Regions from separate parts of the Vibrio sp. BS-M-Sm-2 genome, predicted to be linked through region 3. Evidence: predicted binding sites of a transcription regulator. Region 3 holds the regulator's gene; each other region holds the start of a gene.
What was found. The regulator MetJ, encoded in region 3, represses methionine synthesis genes. The targets are predictions, from matches to a motif close to TTAGACNTNTANANGTCTAA.
Positions count from the first base shown of each region.

Region 1: the regulator MetJ is predicted to act here: its motif matches at 2,821-2,840, upstream of metA (homoserine O-succinyltransferase).
Region 2: the regulator MetJ is predicted to act here: its motif matches at 2,087-2,106, upstream of metK (methionine adenosyltransferase).
Region 4: the regulator MetJ is predicted to act here: its motif matches at 3,557-3,576, upstream of metN (methionine ABC transporter ATP-binding protein MetN).

Region 1 is NZ_CP167894.1:330,195-335,369, reverse strand. It holds gene rlmF (23S rRNA (adenine(1618)-N(6))-methyltransferase RlmF) at 1-829, shown strand, start outside; gene pilW (type IV pilus biogenesis/stability protein PilW) at 919-1,686, opposite strand; gene metA (homoserine O-succinyltransferase) at 1,856-2,797, opposite strand; gene AB8613_RS01435 (ATP-binding protein) at 3,073-3,441, shown strand; gene AB8613_RS01430 (DUF3859 domain-containing protein) at 3,511-3,933, shown strand; gene AB8613_RS01425 (M20/M25/M40 family metallo-hydrolase) at 4,063-5,169, opposite strand.
Region 2 is NZ_CP167894.1:2,382,581-2,387,755, forward strand. It holds gene AB8613_RS11025 (DUF2189 domain-containing protein) at 1-472, opposite strand, end outside; gene metK (methionine adenosyltransferase) at 841-1,995, opposite strand; gene tkt (transketolase) at 2,353-4,347, shown strand; gene epd (erythrose-4-phosphate dehydrogenase) at 4,562-5,175, shown strand, end outside.
Region 3 is NZ_CP167894.1:2,192,199-2,197,373, reverse strand. It holds gene AB8613_RS09980 (bifunctional aspartate kinase/homoserine dehydrogenase II) at 1-359, opposite strand, end outside; partial or broken gene AB8613_RS09975 (O-succinylhomoserine (thiol)-lyase) at 362-1,542, opposite strand; gene metJ (met regulon transcriptional regulator MetJ) at 1,751-2,071, shown strand; gene AB8613_RS09965 (malic enzyme-like NAD(P)-binding protein) at 2,279-3,586, opposite strand; gene rpmE (50S ribosomal protein L31) at 3,919-4,137, opposite strand; gene priA (primosomal protein N') at 4,469-5,175, shown strand, end outside.
Region 4 is NZ_CP167894.1:2,672,719-2,677,893, forward strand. It holds gene AB8613_RS12310 (carbohydrate porin) at 1-750, shown strand, start outside; gene AB8613_RS12315 (MetQ/NlpA family lipoprotein) at 862-1,671, opposite strand; gene AB8613_RS12320 (methionine ABC transporter permease) at 1,753-2,436, opposite strand; gene metN (methionine ABC transporter ATP-binding protein MetN) at 2,426-3,460, opposite strand; gene gmhB (D-glycero-beta-D-manno-heptose 1,7-bisphosphate 7-phosphatase) at 3,668-4,252, shown strand; gene AB8613_RS12335 (MliC family protein) at 4,316-4,651, shown strand; gene treR (trehalose operon repressor TreR) at 4,741-5,175, shown strand, end outside.

The DNA.
Region 1 (5,175 bases), 1.7 Mb from region 3:
GCATCACTATGGCGTTAAACATTGGGATATTCCTGCAGGTTACTTGTGTCCGCCAATTCCTGGTCGTGCAGACTACATTCACAGAGTAGCTGACATCCTTAATAGCGATGGCCAAGGCGAACCTTATAACCACGCGTCTGTGAAAGCGCTAGATATTGGTGTTGGTGCAAACTGTATTTACCCAATCATTGGTGCGACAGAGTATAAGTGGCGCTGCACGGGAACTGATGTCGACTCAGTCTCTATCAAAACAGCGAACTTCATTGCGGAAAGTAACCCTAATCTAAAAGGTAAGATCCGGGCTCGCCTACAAGCGGACTCTGAATCTATCTTTAAGGGCGTGATTAAAGATAATGAACGTTACGATGTCACTATTTGTAACCCTCCATTCCACAGCTCTCTTGAAGAAGCGGAAAAGGGGTCACAACGTAAACTGGATAATCTAGCGGCAAACCGTGCTAAGAAAGCAGGTCAGTCATTCAAGCCAGAAACGAACAAGAAGCCAGTTAAGTTAGATAAATCAACTAAGCAAGATAAACCAACCTTAAACTTTGGTGGTCAAAAAGCCGAGCTTTGGTGCCCGGGTGGCGAAGCCGCTTTCATTATGAAGATGGCAAGAGAGAGTCAACTTTTTGCTACTCAAGTCTTGTGGTTTACGACATTGATTTCTAAGAAAGATAACGTCGATATGGTTCGTTCAGAGCTTGGTAAGCTACGAGCTAAACAAGTGAAAGTGGTAGAAATGTCGCAAGGGCAGAAGGTAAGTCGCTTTATCGCATGGACCTTTATGGACGACGAGCAAAGACAAGAGTGGATTGCGCTCAAATAGCCGCTACACTTAGTTAAGATATTAAGCTGAAATTACGAACGGGCTTGTTGTTAATGCAACAAGCCCGTTTTTTGTGTTTTGCATATACGCTAAGCAGAAAGTAACTCATCTAACTTACTCTGATATTTCTGTTCTAGAGCTCTGTTACCTGCTTTGTTTTCGAGATCGACCAAGATTTTAAGCGATGGAATTTGATAGCCATAACGCTGGTGGAATTTGAATAAACGGAGTCGAGCGTCATTGTAATTGGCGTCACTCACTTCAATTTTTGATAACTGTAGTATCGATTTTACGCGGTTTGGATCGTGGTCAATCGCTCTGCTGAAGTAGTACTTCGCTTGGTCGGTATTGCCAGCCTTAAATGCGCAAAACGCGGCATTTTCATAACTTGCAGACACCAAGTAGTAGTAGGGCTGGTCGATAGCACGATTAAAGTATTTATCGGCTTGTTCGTATTCGCCTTGTTTACACAAGAATGTACCGTAGTTGTTCAATACATTGCCGTTTCTTGAATCGAGACTGAGCGCTTTGCGGTAAGTGGTTCTCGCTTCGTCTACTTCGCCCACTTGTTCGTAGTAATGCGCCATTGAAAGCCGAGCACGGTAGTAGCTAGGTGCGTGTTTAATTGCGAGCTCAAGATTTTCACGCGCTCTTACCATATTGCCTTGTCCCATATAGCCCAAACCTAATTCGATTCGAGATTCAGACATCGCAATAGGGTCACTTTCAATTTTTGGTGGCCCCTCAGTAACAGAGACGCAACCGACCAACGAAATCAAGGCGAGTAGAACCACGCTTGATAATGGACGGGGTCGGGATGACGAAATCGGGTTTGAGAATGACGGCTTGGCAGGCATGTGAAGCTCCTTATGAACACCAACCCATCATATGAAATCAAACCCATTGAAGTGTTAAATCTATTATGGAATGCGACTCAACCACCATAAAAAAACCGCGTCCAATTCGTCGTTTTATCAACAATCTACTGAACACGGCTTTATGTGTTTTTGAATCGGAATAAAGAACTTAATCGTCTTTAGTGAAATTTTCTTCGCTGAAATGATCCAAATCATAAGGCGTTTGTTGGTAAACGCAGTAGTTTAGCCAGTTAGAGAACAACAAGTGGCCATGACTACGCCAGCTTGCAACAGGCTTGTTGTCTGGATTGTTGTTCGGGTAGTAGTTGATCGGTATAACAGGCTCCATGCCTTCACCTAAATCACGAATGTATTCATTGTGAAGTGTATGGGAGTCGTATTCAGGGTGACCTGTTACAAACACGTTTCGCTTATCTTTGGTCGCCGCTAGATATACACCCGCAACATCAGAAGTCGCAAGAACATCAAGGTCAGTATGCTCAGCTAAGTACTCCTGAGAGAAGTCAGCATAGCGAGAGTGCGGTGCCAAGAATGTATCGTCGAAGCCACGTAAAATAGGGTGGTATGGGTTATGTATCTCGTGGTTATAAACACCAGACAGCTTCTCTTTACGAGTACGTTTAGGCAAATCATACAATAATTTCAAACCAGCCTGAGCCGCCCAACATACGTATAGAGTTGAAGTCACGTGTTTGTTTGCCCACTCCATGATGGTTTTTAAATGATCCCAGTAGATAACATCTTCAAATTGAACCAAGCCAAGCGGCGCACCAGTGATGATCAATCCATCAAAGTTTCTTCCTTTGACCATTTCAAATTGGCGGTAGAAGTTATCAAGGTGTTCAGTCGGTGTGTTTTTACTTGGTCGGTCATCAATGCGCAGCAGCTCTACGTCCACTTGCAATGGGCTGTTTGATAGTAGGCGTAAAAATTGAGTTTCAGTTTCAATCTTTTTCGGCATTAGGTTGAGGATCAAGACTCGAAGTGGACGAATTTCCTGTGTCGATGCTCTTGATAACGGCATAACGAAGATGTTTTCTTCACGAAGAACATCAGATGCTGGCAATTGGTCTGGAATGCGAATAGGCACAGCTTTCTCCCTAAGCTAGATATGTAGACGTCTATACATCTAAATCTATAGTAGTTTGATACGCTTGTCGATATGCAAAATGGATAGATGTAAATTATTTGTGTTTTCTATCAGAAGCAATCCACGGGCTTCGAGGGGAGTCTCGTAGTATTCAGTGATTACCTGACTCTAGTGTAAGGACTTGGTTTTCGGACGCAGAGTAAAGGCAGTTATCAGAGAAACTCGTTACTATTTACGATAAACTCATGTTTTCGAATTAGCCTATAAAGTGACAGATGAAGTTAATACTCATTCGAGGGTTGCCTGGCTCGGGTAAATCAACAAAGGCAAAGACCTACGATGCATTACATGTCGAAGCCGATATGTATTATGTGAATGAGCAAGGTGAGTACCATTTTGACCCTAGGCAGCTGCAACAAGCACATGAGTGGTGTCAGAACACGGCTGAAAATGGTCTAAAGCAAGGCCTTGATGTCGTGGTCTCAAATACCTTCATCAAACAATGGGAAATGAAGGCTTATCGTCAACTTGCACTCAAATACAACGCTGACTTGGTGATTGAAGTTTGCCGAGAGAACTATGGCACTATTCACAATATTGAACCTTCAGTGATCAAGCGAATGGCGAAAGATTGGCAAGAATAGCCTTGAGCTTGATTGGCTGAATGGCAAATAACATAAAGTTAATAGAATAACTCCAAGGTAAAGATTGAAATGGCAAAGCGCTCTGTTGTGGTCGACATGACCTCTTATGGTATCTACTCCACATGGGATTCAAAATCTAAAGACCTTCCAAAAATCCAAGAGTTCACCACCATCGTTGATGCTGAAATCGACGTGGAGTTTGGCTATATCTTGAATATAAAAAAAGCCAAAGGCGAGAAGATTCGTTACTGCATTTATCACCCGAACATCATCACTGATAAAGGTGAGGTACTTGAACCGTTCGATGGCGAAGAGTATGTCGGCAACAATGACTGGGATTTTTACTTAGGTGACACTATTTGGGCGCCTGTCTCGAACAAGCTAGGTAAATGGCGTATGACGGTCGAGCTAAAAGGCAACATCATCGCAGATAAGACATTCGACCTAGTAGCAAAAGACGAAAGCCAGTTCTGGAAGCGTCGAGGTTTTTAGACGAAATTTCTGGTAAACGTTAGTTTTAGGCTAAACGCAAGACAATAAAAAGCCGAGTCGCACCTCATGGGGCGACTCGGCTTTTTGATATGAGCTAAATGGTAGTCTCCATCTAGCTCACAAGTAAGATTATTGTGTTACGTAAGCCACAACAAACTCAGTGATAGCAACCATGTCTTTCACTGCGATGTACTCTTCAGTGGTGTGTACTTTCGCCATACCAGTCGATAGGTTAACGGTTGTTAGACCTTTCGCATTGAAGTTGTTTGCATCACTACCGCCACCGGTGCGTTTGGTGTTTGCCGTTACGCCAAGCTTTTCGAACGCTGATTTGATCGAAAGAATATGCGGGTGATCGTCTGCAATAACGAATGCATCGTAAGCACGAGTTGATTCGATTTCTACTTCAGCGCCGAACTGCTTTGCGCTCTCTTCGAATGTCGAGATCATGTGTTCGACTTGCGCTGTTAGCTTTTCGCCGTTTAGGGAACGAGCTTCCGCAACCACTTTAAGCTCTGGCATTACGATGTTAGTCGCTTGACCGCCTTCAATAATACCAACGTTTGCTGTTGTTTCTTCATCGATACGAAGCAGGTTCATCTTAGTGATAGCGTCTGCTGCCACTTGAATCGCGCTGATGCCTTCTTCTGGTGCTAGACCAGCATGAGCAGGGCGACCTTTAATCTTAGCAACGATTTTCTGTTGGCCAGGTGCTGCATTTACGATAGTGCCGATCGGACCGCCCGTATCTAGTACAATAGCGTGCTCAGATTGAATGTAAGACATATCGAAGTTCAAAGAACCAAATAGACCACCTTCTTCGAATACTGTGAATGCAATTTCAATGGTTTTGTGTGCTAGGCCTTCAGCTTTAATTACGCGAACTGCTTCCATGATAGCTGCGATGCCAGACTTATCATCACCACCTAGAATTGTGTTGCCTTTTGAACGAATGATGCCGTCTTCGATGATTGGCTCAATGCCGATGCCTGGCGTTACAGTGTCCATGTGGCAGCTGAACACTGTGCTGCCTGGAAGAGTGCCATTAAGACGAGCGTAAATGTTGAAACCATTAGACACTTCTTCAGGAACCGCCAGTTTGTGAACTTTAAAACCTAGTTCACCGAGTTGCTCAGCTAAAGCTTCAGCAATCGCTTTTTCGTTACGAGATTCACTATCAATTTTCACTAGATCGCAGAAATGTTCTACAAGACGTTGTTCATTAATTTGGGTCATTGTTAA
Region 2 (5,175 bases), 190 kb from region 3:
CTTGCACTGAAGGGTAGAGTGCGTGCAATAACGCAGCAATACGCATCCAGAATATCATCGCAACCATCAATACAATCGCAAAGGCCCATTGGTGGGTGGAGTTGCGAGTAATGGCTTTCATCGAGTGCAGTAGGCTGGCGTTGTGGCCTTTTTCTCTTTCCCAGGCTGCGTCATATAAGCCCAGAGCAAGAAACGGCCCTATCAGCATGTACACGATAAGGCTTGGCATTACGACCAAGTGTGTTCCTTGCCATTGGACAAGTTGAACAATCGCAATTGCCGCTCCCATAAAGCACAATCCGTAAAATGCGCTGATTAATGGCATTCTTACTAAGTCATGCAGAGCAAGCGACAACCAATGAAAGGGTGCAGAAATACTGATTTGGTTGCAAGGAATGGTGCGAGCGTAATCCTTATCGCTGACCTTGTGTTTTTTATCGTTCAGTTCGGATGGGTGCGCGGTACGAGGCATAGATCCCCCTAGTTAAATAACGTCCTAGTTATAATTCCATAAGGCTCATCGATGTGGCTTGTGTGAGAGTTATGGGGTTGAGCTAAATTGCTCTTTGTCATCCTAGTTTTTGTTCTAGCGTGCATTTAACGAGCGTTATCAGACTGAATTAATTTAAGTTAAATGTGAGCTTGATCGCTTAGGAGTTACCTTAACTATTGTCAGTAGTGTTAGAAAACACAAATTATCAGTGGCTTTTTATACTAAGTGGTTAACGGTAAAGAAGGGTATTAGAGAAGAGTATGGTGAATGAGAGTTCGGTAAGTACATAAAAATAAAGCCCTTACTAAGAAGTAAGGGCTTTAAAGAAACAAATCGCAGTGGCTAAATTATTTTAGGCCAGCGAAGTCCGCAAGGATTGCTGCTTTGTCAGTCGCTTCCCAAGGGAACTCTTCGCGACCAAAGTGGCCGTATGCCGCTGTCTGCTTGTAGATAGGCTGAAGAAGGTTCAGCATCTCTTGAAGACCGTATGGACGTAGGTCGAAGTTTTGACGAACTGCTTCAATGATGATTTCGTGAGCTACTTTTTCAGTACCAAACGTTTCAACCATGATAGATGTTGGATCAGCAACACCGATAGCGTAAGACAGTTGAATCTCGCAACGGTCGGCCATGCCAGCAGCAACGATGTTTTTAGCAACGTAACGAGCCGCGTAAGCTGCAGAACGGTCAACTTTTGATGGATCTTTACCAGAGAATGCACCACCACCGTGACGAGCTGCGCCGCCGTAGGTATCAACGATGATCTTACGACCAGTTAGACCACAGTCACCCATTGGGCCACCGATTACGAAACGGCCTGTTGGGTTGATGAAGAAGTTAGTGTCTTTGTTGATCCACTCAGCAGGAAGTACTGGCTTAATGATCTCTTCCATTACTGCTTCACGTAGGTCAGGTGTTGTTACTGAATCGCAGTGTTGAGTCGAAAGAACAACAGCGTCGATACCAACGATCTTACCTTGGTCGTATTGGAACGTAACTTGAGATTTTGCATCTGGGCGAAGGAAGTCAAGCTTACCGCTCTTACGTACTTCAGCTTGCTTCTTAACAAGAAGGTGAGAGTAAGTAATTGGAGCTGGCATTAGGATAGGTGTTTCGTTAGTCGCGTAACCAAACATGATGCCTTGGTCGCCTGCGCCTTGCTCTTTAGGATCTTCTTTATCAACACCTTGGTTGATGTCCGGAGACTGCTTACCAATGGTGTTAAGAACAGCACAAGAGTCAGCGTCAAAGCCCATATCAGAATGAACGTAACCAATTTCACGCACTGTTTCACGAGTGATTTCTTCGATATCAACCCATGCAGACGTTGTTACTTCACCGCCAACCATAACCATGCCGGTTTTAACGTAAGTCTCACAAGCAACACGTGCTTTTGGATCTTGTTCCAAGATGGCATCAAGAACAGCATCAGAGATTTGGTCTGCAATTTTATCTGGATGGCCTTCTGAAACAGATTCAGAAGTGAATAGGTGCTTAGCCATGAGAGCTCCACTTTTAGTTTTTGGTGTAAATAGTTTATGGCGTCGCAAGTCAGGAAGCGCCGCCATTAAATACAGTATATTTTGTAGGTGTTTCTACATCTAGACGGCTATTCTAAATTCCAGCGGTCGAATTACAAGCTCTTTTTTATGATATGTCATAACTAAACGTTTGCGTCTTGAACAGGGTAAGCCATTGCTAAGTGATGTAAATGTTCGAAAATTGCGAAAAATGACCGTTAAAATGCCAGTAAAACGTTTGCAGTAGCAATAGTCGTTTGAGAGAATACCCGCGCTAATAAAAATGAAAACTTTAGCAATTATCTCTTTTTTAAATCGCTTATGTACTCAGGAGCAGACATGCCTTCTCGTAAAGATCTAGCCAATGCAATCCGCGCACTTAGCATGGACGGTGTTCAACAAGCAAATTCAGGCCACCCAGGCGCACCTATGGGTATGGCTGACATCGCTGAAGTTCTTTGGCGTGGCCACTTGAACCACAACCCAGCAAACCCAGAGTGGGCTGACCGCGACCGTTTTATCCTGTCTAACGGCCACGGCTCAATGTTGATTTACTCTCTGCTTCACCTTGCAGGTTACGAGCTTTCAATTGAAGACCTTAAGAACTTCCGTCAACTGCACTCTAAGACTCCAGGTCACCCAGAGTACGGTTACGCTCCTGGTATCGAGACAACGACTGGTCCTCTAGGTCAAGGCATCACTAACGCTGTTGGTATGGCAATGGCTGAGAAAGCACTGGCTGCGCAGTTCAACAAAGAAGGCCACGACATCGTAGACCACTACACTTATGCATTCATGGGTGATGGCTGTCTGATGGAAGGTATTTCTCACGAAGCATGTTCTCTAGCAGGTACGCTTGGTCTTGGTAAGCTGGTTGCTTTCTGGGATGACAACGGTATCTCTATCGATGGTGAAGTTGAAGGTTGGTTCTCTGACGATACACCTAAGCGTTTTGAAGCTTACGGCTGGCATGTAATCCCAGCAGTAGATGGTCACGACTCTGATGCTATCAACGCTGCTATTGAAGCGGCTAAAGCAGATCCTCGCCCAACACTTATCTGTACTAAAACTATTATCGGTTTTGGTTCGCCAAACAAAGCGGGTACGCATGACTGTCACGGTGCTCCACTAGGCGCTGATGAAATCACAGCAACTAAAGCTGCGTTGGGTTGGGAACACGGTCCTTTCGAAATCCCAGCAGATATCGCAGCTGAGTGGAATGCAAAAGAAGCAGGCGCGGCTAAAGAAGCTGCGTGGAATGCTAAGTTTGACGCATACGCAGCGGCTTACCCTGAGCTAGCAGCAGAATTCAAACGTCGTACTAACGGCGAACTACCAGCTGAGTGGGAAGAGAAAGCAAACGCAATCATTGCTGATCTTCAAGCTAACCCAGCAAACATCGCTTCACGTAAAGCATCTCAAAACGCACTAGAAGCGTTTGGTCAAATGCTTCCAGAGTTCATGGGCGGCTCTGCTGACCTTGCGCCTTCGAACCTAACCATGTGGTCTGGTTCTAAGTCTCTTGAAGCAGCTGATTTCTCTGGTAACTACATCCACTACGGTGTACGTGAGTTCGGTATGACGGCGATCATGAACGGTATCGCTCTGCACGGTGGTTTCGTACCATACGGCGCAACATTCCTAATGTTCATGGAATACGCGCGTAACGCAATGCGTATGGCTGCTCTGATGAAAGTTCAGAATATCCAAGTTTACACTCATGATTCAATCGGCCTAGGCGAAGATGGTCCTACTCACCAACCGGTTGAGCAGATCGCTTCTCTACGTTTGACTCCAAACATGAGCACATGGCGCCCATGTGACCAAGTTGAGTCTGCAGTGGCTTGGAAACTGGCAATCGAGCGCAAAGATGGCCCTACATCTCTGATCTTCTCTCGTCAAAATCTTGCACAACAAGATCGTGACGCTGAGCAAGTAGCAAACATCGCTAAGGGTGGTTACATCCTGAAAGATTGTGAAGGCAAGCCAGAGCTTATCCTTATCGCAACAGGTTCTGAAGTTGAACTAGCGGTTAACGCTGCTGCTGAACTAACAGCTGAAGGCAAGAAAGTACGCGTAGTTTCTATGCCTGCAACCGACGCGTTTGATAAGCAAGACGCTGAATACCGTAAGTCTGTGCTTCCATCTGACGTTACTGCTCGTATCGCAGTAGAAGCTGGCATCGCTGACTTCTGGTACAAGTATGTTGGTTTCGGTGGCAAGATCATCGGTATGACAACGTTCGGCGAATCTGCACCAGCAGGCGAGCTATTCAAGATGTTCGGTTTCACTACTGAAAACGTAGTAAACACTGCGAAAGAGCTTCTTGCATAATCATTGACTGATGGCCTTGTGCTAACAGTTAAATGAAGGAAAAAACCGAGCGCTGAGCTCGGTTTTTTGTCTCTGGGATTTGTTTTCTCCTAGACTCATCTTTATACGCAGCAGAACAATCTGTCCTAAGTAGGCTGAGTTATTCAAGTAATGCCTTTTGGGTAGGATTAAGTTATCATCTGTCGCACGAAATTTTGGTTAGATGTACGGAACTATGCTAAAAGTCGCGATAAACGGATTTGGAAGAATAGGGCGTAATGTATTACGCGCTGTTTATGAAAGTGGCAAAAGCCAACAAATCAAAGTAGTAGCTGTCAATGAGCTTGCTCAGCCTGACGCTATGGCTCACCTATTGCAGTACGACACCAGTCACGGCCGCTTCGGTAAGAAGATCTCCAACGACCAAGAGCACATCTATGTCCATCACGGCATTGGTGCGGAAGATAAAGGTGACTTCGACACAATTCGTATCTTGCACCTTGCTGATATTGAGTTGTTGCCTTGGCGTGATCTTGAGGTGGATATTGTACTCGACTGTACCGGTGTTTACGGTTGCCGAGCTGACGGTCTAGCGCACATAGCTGCTGGGGCGAAAAAGGTACTGTTTTCACATCCTGGTGCTAATGATCTTGATAACACCATTATCTATGGTGTGAATCACGATACCATCGAAGCCGACCATCGAATCGTTTCCAACGGTTCATGCACCACCAACTGTATTGTTCCTATCATTAAGGTTCTTGATGACGCCTTTGGCATCGAGTCCGGTACCATTACAACGATTCACTCTTCAATGAATGATCAGCAAGTGATCGACGCGTACCACAG
Region 3 (5,175 bases):
TGTCCTAGCACTTGTGCTTTTTGCGCTTCGCTTAGAGGAGCCGTTAACTCACCCAAAGCGGTAAATTCTTGCTGAATAGTGGCCGTTAGCTGAGCCGCAGACTCACCTTCAAGCAGCGCTTCAATCAGCTCAAGTTGGAACTGACGAAGTGCTTGCAAACATTCGTGAGCGATACGACCATCTTTATCGAGCGCTTCAACAAACTCAATCAAGCGGTTAGTTGTTTTACCCGCTGCCGACACCACGACCAAGTCAGTGGCTGATGAGTATTCTCTAAGAATGTTGACCACGCGCTGGTAACACTCAGGATTCGCTAAGCTGCTACCACCAAATTTATGTAGCTGGCGAAAGGTTGCCATTATTAACCCTCCCCTTCAGCAATAAAGCCTTGTGTCTTTTCAAACGCTTGCTTGAGGTCATCAATCAAGTCTTCTGCATCTTCAAGACCAACAGAAAGACGCAGTAACTGTTGAGAAACACCCGCTTCTGCCAGCGCTTCTTCGCCCATTGCACGGTGAGTCATCGAAGCAGGGTGACAAATCAAGCTTTCCACACCACCCAGCGATTCCGCCAAAGAGAACAGCTCTAACTTATCAACAAAGTATTTAAGCGCCTCGAATGAGCCCGCAAACTCAAAGCTCAGCATTGAACCAAAGCCAGACTGCTGCTTCTTCGCGATATCATGACCCGGATGTTCAGGAAGGCTTGGTGGTAAATCGTGCCGACGAGCTCTTGCTGCTGCAGAGACGCCAGAATTTCACGTGAGCTTTCTTCGTGAACTCGCATACGCGCACCTAGCGTACGAATACCACGTAGAGTCATGTAGCTATCAAATGGTGTGCCGGTCGCACCAATACAGTTGCCCCACCATGCTAGCTCTTCAGCGTGCTCTTCAGTTTTCGTGACGACAACGCCACCAATAACGTCCGAGTGTCCGTTGATGTACTTGGTGGTTGAGTGGATAACAAAATCCGCACCCAGTTCTAAAGGCTTTTGGAACACTGGAGTCAAAAACGTGTTATCGACAGCAACCAGAGCACCAACCTCTTTCGCTTTACGGCAAGTTTCTGCAATATCAACCACACGAACCAAAGGATTCGATGGTGTTTCAATTAAGATCAACTTTGGCTTAAGCGCGATCGCCGCATCCAGCGCCGCTTGATCCGATTGATCAACGAACAGAACTTTAAAGTCACCTTTGAGTGAGCGAGTGTTAAACAGACGGTAAGTACCGCCGTAGCAGTCGTGTGGTGCGATAATAAGATCATCGCCGCCTAGGAAAGCAGAAACCCATAAGTTAAGCGCCGAGGTACCACAATTAGTGACAACCGCGCCTTTACCCGATTCAAGCTCAAACAGTGCCGTTTCTAATAAACCGCGATTTGGGTTACCAGAACGGGTGTAATCGTACTTTGGCACTTCACCAAAAGCGGGAAACCCATAGTTAGTCGAAAGATAAATAGGTGGGACAACGGCATGGTGTTGCGTGTCTGACTCGATACCAGTACGTACTGCGATGGTTGCTGGCTTCCGGCTGCTCATAGGTGCTTCCTTACAAGTTTTGCGTCTGAGAATCACAGCTGCTTGTCGGCATTTTGCGGCTGTGTTAGATATATGTTATTCACTTTACTTTCATAAACGTGAGACGTCAACACTTCTAGACGTCCATATGTCTTTGCTTATGGCGGTAAATCCCGCTAAAATCACCACTATTAATTTATTCTAACAACTAAAGTGATGAAGGTACGCAATGGCCGACTGGAATGGTGAATACATAAGCCCATATGCTGAGCATGGAAAGAAAAGCGAACAAGTAAAGAAGATTACAGTTTCTATCCCTCTAAAAGTGTTAAAGGTTCTAACTGACGAGCGTACTCGCCGCCAGATTAACAACCTACGCCATGCAACAAACAGTGAGCTACTGTGCGAAGCCTTTCTACATGCGTACACAGGCCAACCACTACCAACGGATGAAGACCTTCGTAAAGACCGTCCTGACGATATCCCTGCTGAAGTGAAAAAGCTGATGACAGAAATGGGCATCGAGTTCGAAGCGTTTGACGAAGAATAAAAACAACTCAGTCACTGCCTTCATTATTGATTCGCTCTAGCTGAACCCTATTTATCACACCGCGCATTGTTTTTTATGACTGCGCTGTGAATGATAGACATAAAAAAACCGACTCCAGATGAGTCGGTTTTTTATTATTCTTTTCGTCTCGATAACGAAACGACGATACCAGAAGATTATGTCATCCAGTCTCTATGCCATATGCTTCTATGCCATGTAGTTAGCAGGCATCTCGATACGAGCTACGCCAGATTCAACAGCCGCTTCTGCTACTGCTTTTGCTACGCGAGGAAGTAGACGTGGGTCCATTGGCTTAGGAATGATGTAACCCTTACCGAACTCCAGTGCAGTCTCGCCCGCAGCTGCTAGTACTTCAGCTGGAACTTCTTCTTTCGCCAGTTCACGAATCGCTTTAACCGCCGCTAGCTTCATTTCGTCATTGATTTCGCTCGCACGCACGTCTAGTGCACCACGGAAAATGAATGGGAAACAAAGTACGTTGTTTACTTGGTTAGGGTAATCACTGCGGCCTGTACCCATGATAAGGTCAGAACGAACTTCGTGAGCAAGCTCTGGCTTGATCTCTGGATCTGGGTTTGAACATGCAAACACAACTGGCTTATCAGCCATCAGCGTTAGAGCTTCTGCTGGAAGCAGGTTAGGACCCGATACACCCAAGAACAGGTCAGCGCCTTCGATAACATCTTCAAGCGTACGCTTGTCGGTATTGTTTGCGAACAGCTCTTTGTATTCGTTTAGGTCATCACGACGAGTGTGGATCACACCTTTACGGTCAAGCATGTAGATTTTTTCACGCTGAGCGCCACACTTAATCAGTAGTTCCATACAAGCAACCGCAGCTGCGCCAGCACCTAAACAAACGATCTTACACTCTTCAAGTTTCTTACCTTGAAGTTCGATCGCGTTCAGCATACCCGCTGCTGTCACAATCGCAGTACCGTGTTGGTCATCGTGGAATACCGGAACATCACAACGTTCAATCAGGCGACGTTCAATCTCAAAACAGTCTGGTGCTTTGATGTCTTCCAGGTTAATACCGCCGAATGTATCTGCGATATTCGCAACCGTATCAACGAACTCATCGATTGTGCGGTGTTTTACTTCAATATCGATAGAATCTAAACCAGCAAAACGCTTAAACAGGAGCGCTTTACCTTCCATAACAGGTTTAGAAGCAATAGGACCAAGGTTACCTAGGCCAAGAATCGCTGTACCGTTAGAGATAACTGCAACCATGTTGCCTTTACCTGTGTACTTATAAACGTTATCGACGTTCTGTGCGATCTCGCGAACAGGCTCGGCTACGCCTGGGCTGTATGCAAGTGCTAGGTCTTCTGCAGAGTTTGCAGGCTTCGTCAGTTCTACGGCAATTTTGCCAGGAATTGGGAACTCATGGTAATCAAGAGCTTGCTGACGGAATTGTTCTTGAGGCGATAACGATTTTTCAGATGATAACGCTTGAGAGGATTGAGCTTGGCTGCTGTCTTCAGACATAGGTGTAGGTTCCTAGGGTATTATTATTTGGGGGATCTTGTTCATGTTAATGGATGTACTTCAAAGTTCCTAGGTGGTTGAAGCCTCTGTCTCATTAAAAAACGAGATTTCACTACTAATAAGACCAGTGAGCAGTTGAAATTACTGTCGCTTGTTGAACTTTCGAGCTGAATTTGGTGAAGAGAGGTACGCAAGGAATTGCCCTGCAATAGAAAGGTAGGCACCTTATCGTTAGGCGGGATTGAAGCTTGAATGAAAGTCACTGCTTTCTCAAATTACAGGCAACAAAAAAGGACACCGAAGTGTCCTTTTTCATGTCTAAATAGCGAGAATTACTTCTTGCTAGAAAGAGCACCGAAACGCTTGTTGAAGCGATCAACACGGCCGCCAGTATCTACGATACGTTGCTTACCAGTGTAGAACGGGTGACATTTGTCACATACGTCTAGGTGGATTGATTCTTTTGCTAGCGTTGAGTTGAACTCAAATGTGTTGCCGCAAGAACAAGTTGCAGAAACTGCTTTGTATTCTGGGTGGATTCCAGCTTTCATGGGATAACCTCAAGTAGGCCGTGTCGCTATACGATTCTAAGCCGCACACCACACGTAGTTTAAAAAAGAAATAAAGACACCGCATCGACACAAAAGAGTGATGAAGCCATACCTTTAAGGCGCAGTATAGTAATGAATCTAAAAGGCAGGATCAACTGATTTGATACATTTTTCACCAATTCTCTCTTTATTTCCTTTATCGCCCTGAGATTTCGAGCTGTCGTTGTCTGTATACGTTAACTCGCCGCCTTCATCCAAACTGCTTCTCGAATTTAACCGCCTTATCCTTTAGACTGTTCGCTCTCGTCAACTCAGATAAAGCCGTCCCTTTATGCGTCCAATGATTGCCCGCGTGGCACTGCCTGTTCCACTCGACAAGCAGTTCGATTACAAGATTCCTAGCCATCTATTTCCGATTATTGGTGGACGAGTCTCTGTGCCTTTTGGACGACAAACCTTAACCGGTATTGTAACGGCTCTGGTTAACGAATCTGAATTCGAGCTAGACAAGCTCAAACCCATTAAAGCCCTATTAGACAATCAGCCTGTTTGGCCGGAATCTGTCTATTCACTGTTAATGTGGTGCAGTCAATTTTATCAGTACCCTCTTGGCGAGACCTTTGCTAACGCCCTTCCGAGCGCTCTAAGAAAAGGCAAAGCCGCCGACTTCGCAACGCTGGTTGAGTGGCAGTTAACGCCATCAGGCAAAGACCAACTGATGCAAGGTTTTGGTCGCGCAGTCAAACAAGCCAAAGTGATGCACATGCTTGAGCACGGCCCCGTACCCCATCAAGAGTTCATTGATGAAGAAGTTGGCAGCGCCGTACTCAAGACACTAGAAGAGAAAGGCTGGATTGAATCGGTAGAGAAAAAGCCGAAGCGTCAGGCGTGGCCAGTTGATCTTGAAAACGACCAAGACAAACCTAAGCTCAATGCTGAACAAGCCATCGCGATTGCGACCGTAAATAGCCAAACCGACTTTGGTTGTTTCCTGTTAGAAGGCGTTACTGGCTCAGGTAAGACCGAGGTTTACCTGAA
Region 4 (5,175 bases), 480 kb from region 3:
CACATCAATATGGGCCCAGGTAAATTATCGGTGGCTTTGATTCAAGATACAGTGACAGGCGATGTGTTTGATGGCAAAGAAACCACAGCCATGATTGCTGATATACGTTATGCGGGTATTCCATTGTGGAACAATGCGGATCTTGAGGTTGGTATTGATATGAACTTCGCCAATGAAAAGCAAGGTCAAACGGTCGATGCGGATGACAGCGTAATGCTAACGGCAAGCTTGAATCAAAATCTTTCAGGTGGCTTCAACAAAACTATTCTACAGGTTGCTAACTCTGGTTATGCCGAGCAGATGACGACTTTTGGGACAGGTAAAGGCATCGTTCGTGATGCCAACAACAATGACGCCGATGGCTTCCGATTGATTAACTGGGGCGTGCTTGCGATCGGTGAGAACATCGAGTTTGGCCACACTGTCCGTTATGCTGCTTCAACCGGTGTTGGCGCCAATAATAGTGATGATGACTCTTTCAGTGCGGTAATTCGTCCGCTTTATAAGTGGGACAAGCGCATGCGTACCATTCTTGAAATTGGTGGCTTTGTTGAAACTATCGATAACAAAGATGGTGCGGGTGGTAAATTTACAATCGCTCAAGCTTGGGTTCCACAAGTGGGTTTCTGGTCTCGTCCCGAGTTCCGTATCTTTGCCACTTACCTAAATGATGCTGAAAATGACAATGCTTTCGGTGAAGGTAAGAACAGTGAAATGAGTGTCGGTATGCAAGTGGAAGCTTGGTGGTAAGCCGAGCCTTTCTAACGAAATTCGGTACATAAAAACTGCCGTAAATAAAAAAGGGGCTGACGTTATGTCAGCCCCTTCGGGTATCTATACGATGCTGAAAAGTTTAGGTGATTACCAACCTTTAACTACGCCACCTTGGAAGATATCAGAAGCTGCGTTGTACACTTCTTCAGTTTGGTAAGCTTTAACGAAGTTCTGTACGTTTTCAGCGTTTAGGTTGTCTTCACGAGAAACGATTAGGTTTACGTAAGGAGAATCTTTGTCTTCAACGAATACGCCATCTTTTTGTGGAGTCAGGTTGATAGAGCTTGCGTAAGTTGTGTTGATGATAGAAAGCGCTACATCATCAAGAGAACGTGGCAGTTGTGCTGCGTCTAGTTCAACAATCGTTAGGTTTTTAGGGTTCTTAACGATGTCACGAACTGTTGCTAGAAGACCAGCACCTTCACGAAGCTCAAGAAGACCTTGTTGCTCAAGAAGCAGTAGAGAACGACCTAGGTTTGTTGGATCGTTTGGTACCGCAATACGAGCACCGTCTTGGATTTCGTCGACAGATTTCACTTCTTTAGAGTAACCAGCGATAGGGTAAACAAACGTGTTACCAGCGATAGTCAGTTTGTAACCACGGTCAGCCACTTGCTGATCTAGGTACGGTGCGTGTTGGAATGCATTGATGTCGATAGAGCCATCATCCAGTGCCGCGTTTGGCGTTACGTAATCCGTAAAAGTAACCAGTTCAACGTCTAGGCCGTACTGCTCTTTTGCTACTTTCGCTGCAACTTCAGCAACCTGCGCTTCAGCACCTGCCATTACGCCAACTTTTACTTTAGAAGTATCAACTTCTTTATCACCACAACCTGCTAGTACTAGCGCTGATGCCGCTGCTGCGATAGTAAGTAAACCTTTAAGGCTAAATTTCATAATAATCTCCTTTTAATAAATCTATTTAATTTGGTTCAGACGACTCTTGTCTTAGAGAGTTTGCGTTTTAGCGCTGAGTCTTTATCTGTGGTCAACGCGGCGAACTAAGGAATCACCGATTGATTGAATAATTTGTACAAGCACAATCAACATCACTACCGTTACAGCCATGATGGTCACATCGTAACGGTGGAATCCGTAACGAATCGCGACATCACCTAGACCACCGCCACCAACCGTGCCCGCCATTGCTGAGTAGCTCACAAGTGTCACTAGCGTAATCGTTACTGAGTTGATAATAGTCGGTAGTGCTTCAGGAAGCAGAACCTTATTGATGATTTGTGTTGGTGTTGCGCCCATTGATTGAGCCGCTTCTACTAGACCTGTTGGTACTTCAAGTAGTGCACTTTCGATAAGTCGAGCCACAAATGGGATAGCACCAATCGTCAATGGAACAATCGCTGCTGTTGTGCCTATGAAGGTACCAATCAGCATCTTAGTTAGTGGGATAATCGCAACCATCAACACTAAGAAAGGCACTGAACGACCCACGTTCACAATCGCACCTAGAATCTTGTTTACTTTGGTGTTCTCTAACAGGCCACCTTTTTTAGTCGTGTGTAGAATCACGCCTAATGGAATACCGACAGCAAAGCCAACAATGCCCGCAACTGCAACCATGTAAAGCGTCTCGCCGGTTGCACCTAATAGAAGGTTACCGTTAAGGCTGATCCAGTCAGCAATCTCGTTGAAACTAAAGGACATAACCAAGCACCTCTACTTTTACATTGTTGTCGCGTAGGAATTGGATAGCAGCATTATCATCTGCTTCATTACCGAACAGTTCAGCAACCATCATGCCGAACTTCACGCCGCCGGCGTAATCAAGGTCAGAGCTTAGGATGCTGACATCGATATTGAATTTGCGTGCAATCTGAGTCATCAGCGGAGCATCAACCGTTGCGCCCGTAAACTCAAGACGTACCAACGGGTAACTGCTGTTTACGCGAGTCTCTTGCAGGCGTGCTTGGTAATCTTCAGGGATCGTCAGATCCAACGTTGAACGAATGAATTGATGCGCTAGTTCAGTTTTAGGGTGAGCAAAGATGTCACCAACTGTGCCTTTCTCTACCAATTCACCACCGCCAATGATCGCCACTTCGTGACAAATGCTTTTCACTACATCCATCTCGTGCGTAATAAGCAGGATAGTGATGTTCAGCTTGCGGTTGATTTCACGCAGTAGCTCAAGAATTGATTGAGTGGTCGCAGGGTCCAATGCGCTGGTCGCTTCGTCACACAGCAATACTTTCGGATCAGAGGCCAGTGCACGAGCAATCGCAACACGCTGCTTTTGACCGCCACTTAGGTTTGTCGGGTAGGTGTCTCGCTTATCCGCTAAGCCAACGAGTTCAAGTAACTCACTCACTTTTGCTTCAATAATCGCTTTATCTTTACCAGCAAGTTCTAAAGGCAGTGCTACATTGTTAAATACAGTACGAGAAGACAGCAGGTTGAAGTGCTGGAATATCATGCCGATGTTACGGCGCGCTTCGCTAAGTTCTGATTTGCTGAGTTTTGTTAGGTCGATACCGTCAACAATCACTTCACCAGAGGTCGGTGCTTCCAACATATTTACACAGCGGATTAGGGTACTTTTGCCTGCACCTGAAGAGCCGATGACTCCAAAGATTTGACCTTGAGGAATGTGGAGGTTGATATCAATTAAGGCATTGATTTCTTTAGTACCTTGATAAAAAACCTTGTTGACTTGATTCACTTTAATCATAGAGAAACCCGTGCAGGTAGAACAGAATAATATGTCGATAGCTCGCTCGATTTACAGACGATGCTATGGTGTTCTATGATCTAAGTCAATAGATATTTTTACGTCTAGACGGCTAAACGTCGATTGTATGGCTAAGCTAGAAACAATTCGTTAACGAACGCAAAACTAAATAGATAGTGATGAAGCAAATAAAGCGTGTAATAATTAATGATTAATAGAGAGTTGATAGAGAACAAAATTTTGTCTAAACCTGCTGTTTTTTTAGATCGTGATGGTGTGATTAACGTTGACCACGGCTACGTACATGATGAGCATGACTTTGAATACATTGACGGTGTGTTTGAAGCGGCGAAAGCGTTTAAAGATATGGGCTATTTATTGGTGCTAGTGACTAACCAGTCAGGCATTGCTCGCGGCATGTTTAGTGAAGACCGTTTTCTTTCTTTAACGCAGTGGATGGATTGGAACTTTGTTGATAACGGCGTTGAGCTTGATGGCATCTATTACTGCCCGCACCACGCTGAACACGGTATTGGTGACTACAAGCAAGATTGTGAATGTCGTAAACCAAAGCCAGGTATGTTCATTTCTGCTCGTGACTTTCTGAAGATTGATATGGCTAACTCGGTCATGATCGGCGATAAAGCTGAAGACATGATGGCTGCAGAAGCAGCAGGCGTTGGTACTAAAGTCTTAGTAAGAACAGGCAAACCAATCACTGAAAAAGGTGAAGCCTTGGCGAGCGTTGTGCTTGATAGCATTAAAGACGTGCCAGCTTTCTTAAAAGGTTAAGACACTAAGTCTCCTTCACTTAGATATAAGTGTTGTTCACTATATAAAGATGAGGAACGCAGTATGAAAGCATTGTTGATAGCATCTCTATGTACGGTAGCGTTATTCGGGTGTTCTAAATCCGCAGCGCCTGATGGTGCAGTATCGGACGATCAATTCGTGACTTATCAATGTGAGTCTGACGCTTCATTTAAGGTCGCTTACCTTGGTAATGAAAAAGCGGTATTACGTTTGCCAGAGAATGAATATCGCCTAACTCAAATATCGGCAGGTTCAGGAACGAAGTACATCTTAGATGATGGAACCTCTGAACTGATCAATAGCGTCACTTTACGCACTAAAGGTGACAACGCGCGTCTAGAACTTGGTCGTGTCGTCTATAAAAATTGCCGAAAGTAAGTCATAGTTAACTTCTAGGATTTACAAACAGTTAAGTGAGGGGGTATGCCCTCACTTTTTCTTCTCTTCCCTTTAACGTTAGACTTTTTATGAGCAAAAAACTCACTATTCTCGATATTGCTAAGCTGTCCGGTGTTGGTAAGTCAACCGTATCTCGCGTTCTGACCAATGATCCAAAAGTGAAACCTGAAACCCGAGAAAGGGTGGAAAGAGTAATTCAAGAATCTGGGTACACGCCTTCAAAGTCTGCGCAGTCGATGCGTGGTGGCAGTCAAAAAGTCATCGGTGTCATCATTTCTCGTCTGGATTCCCCTTCTGAAAACAAAGCAGTTAGCACTATGTTGGCTGAGTTGTATCGAGCGGATTACGATGTCGTGATCATGGAAAGCCAGCTAGATAGAGAAAAAGCCAATGAGCACCTTCAGGTTCTCAAGCGCCGCAATGTAGACGGCATAATCGTGTTTGGTTTTACTGATTGCGATATTCCTGCGATTGAAGCTTGGGAACACAAAGCGGTGGTTATT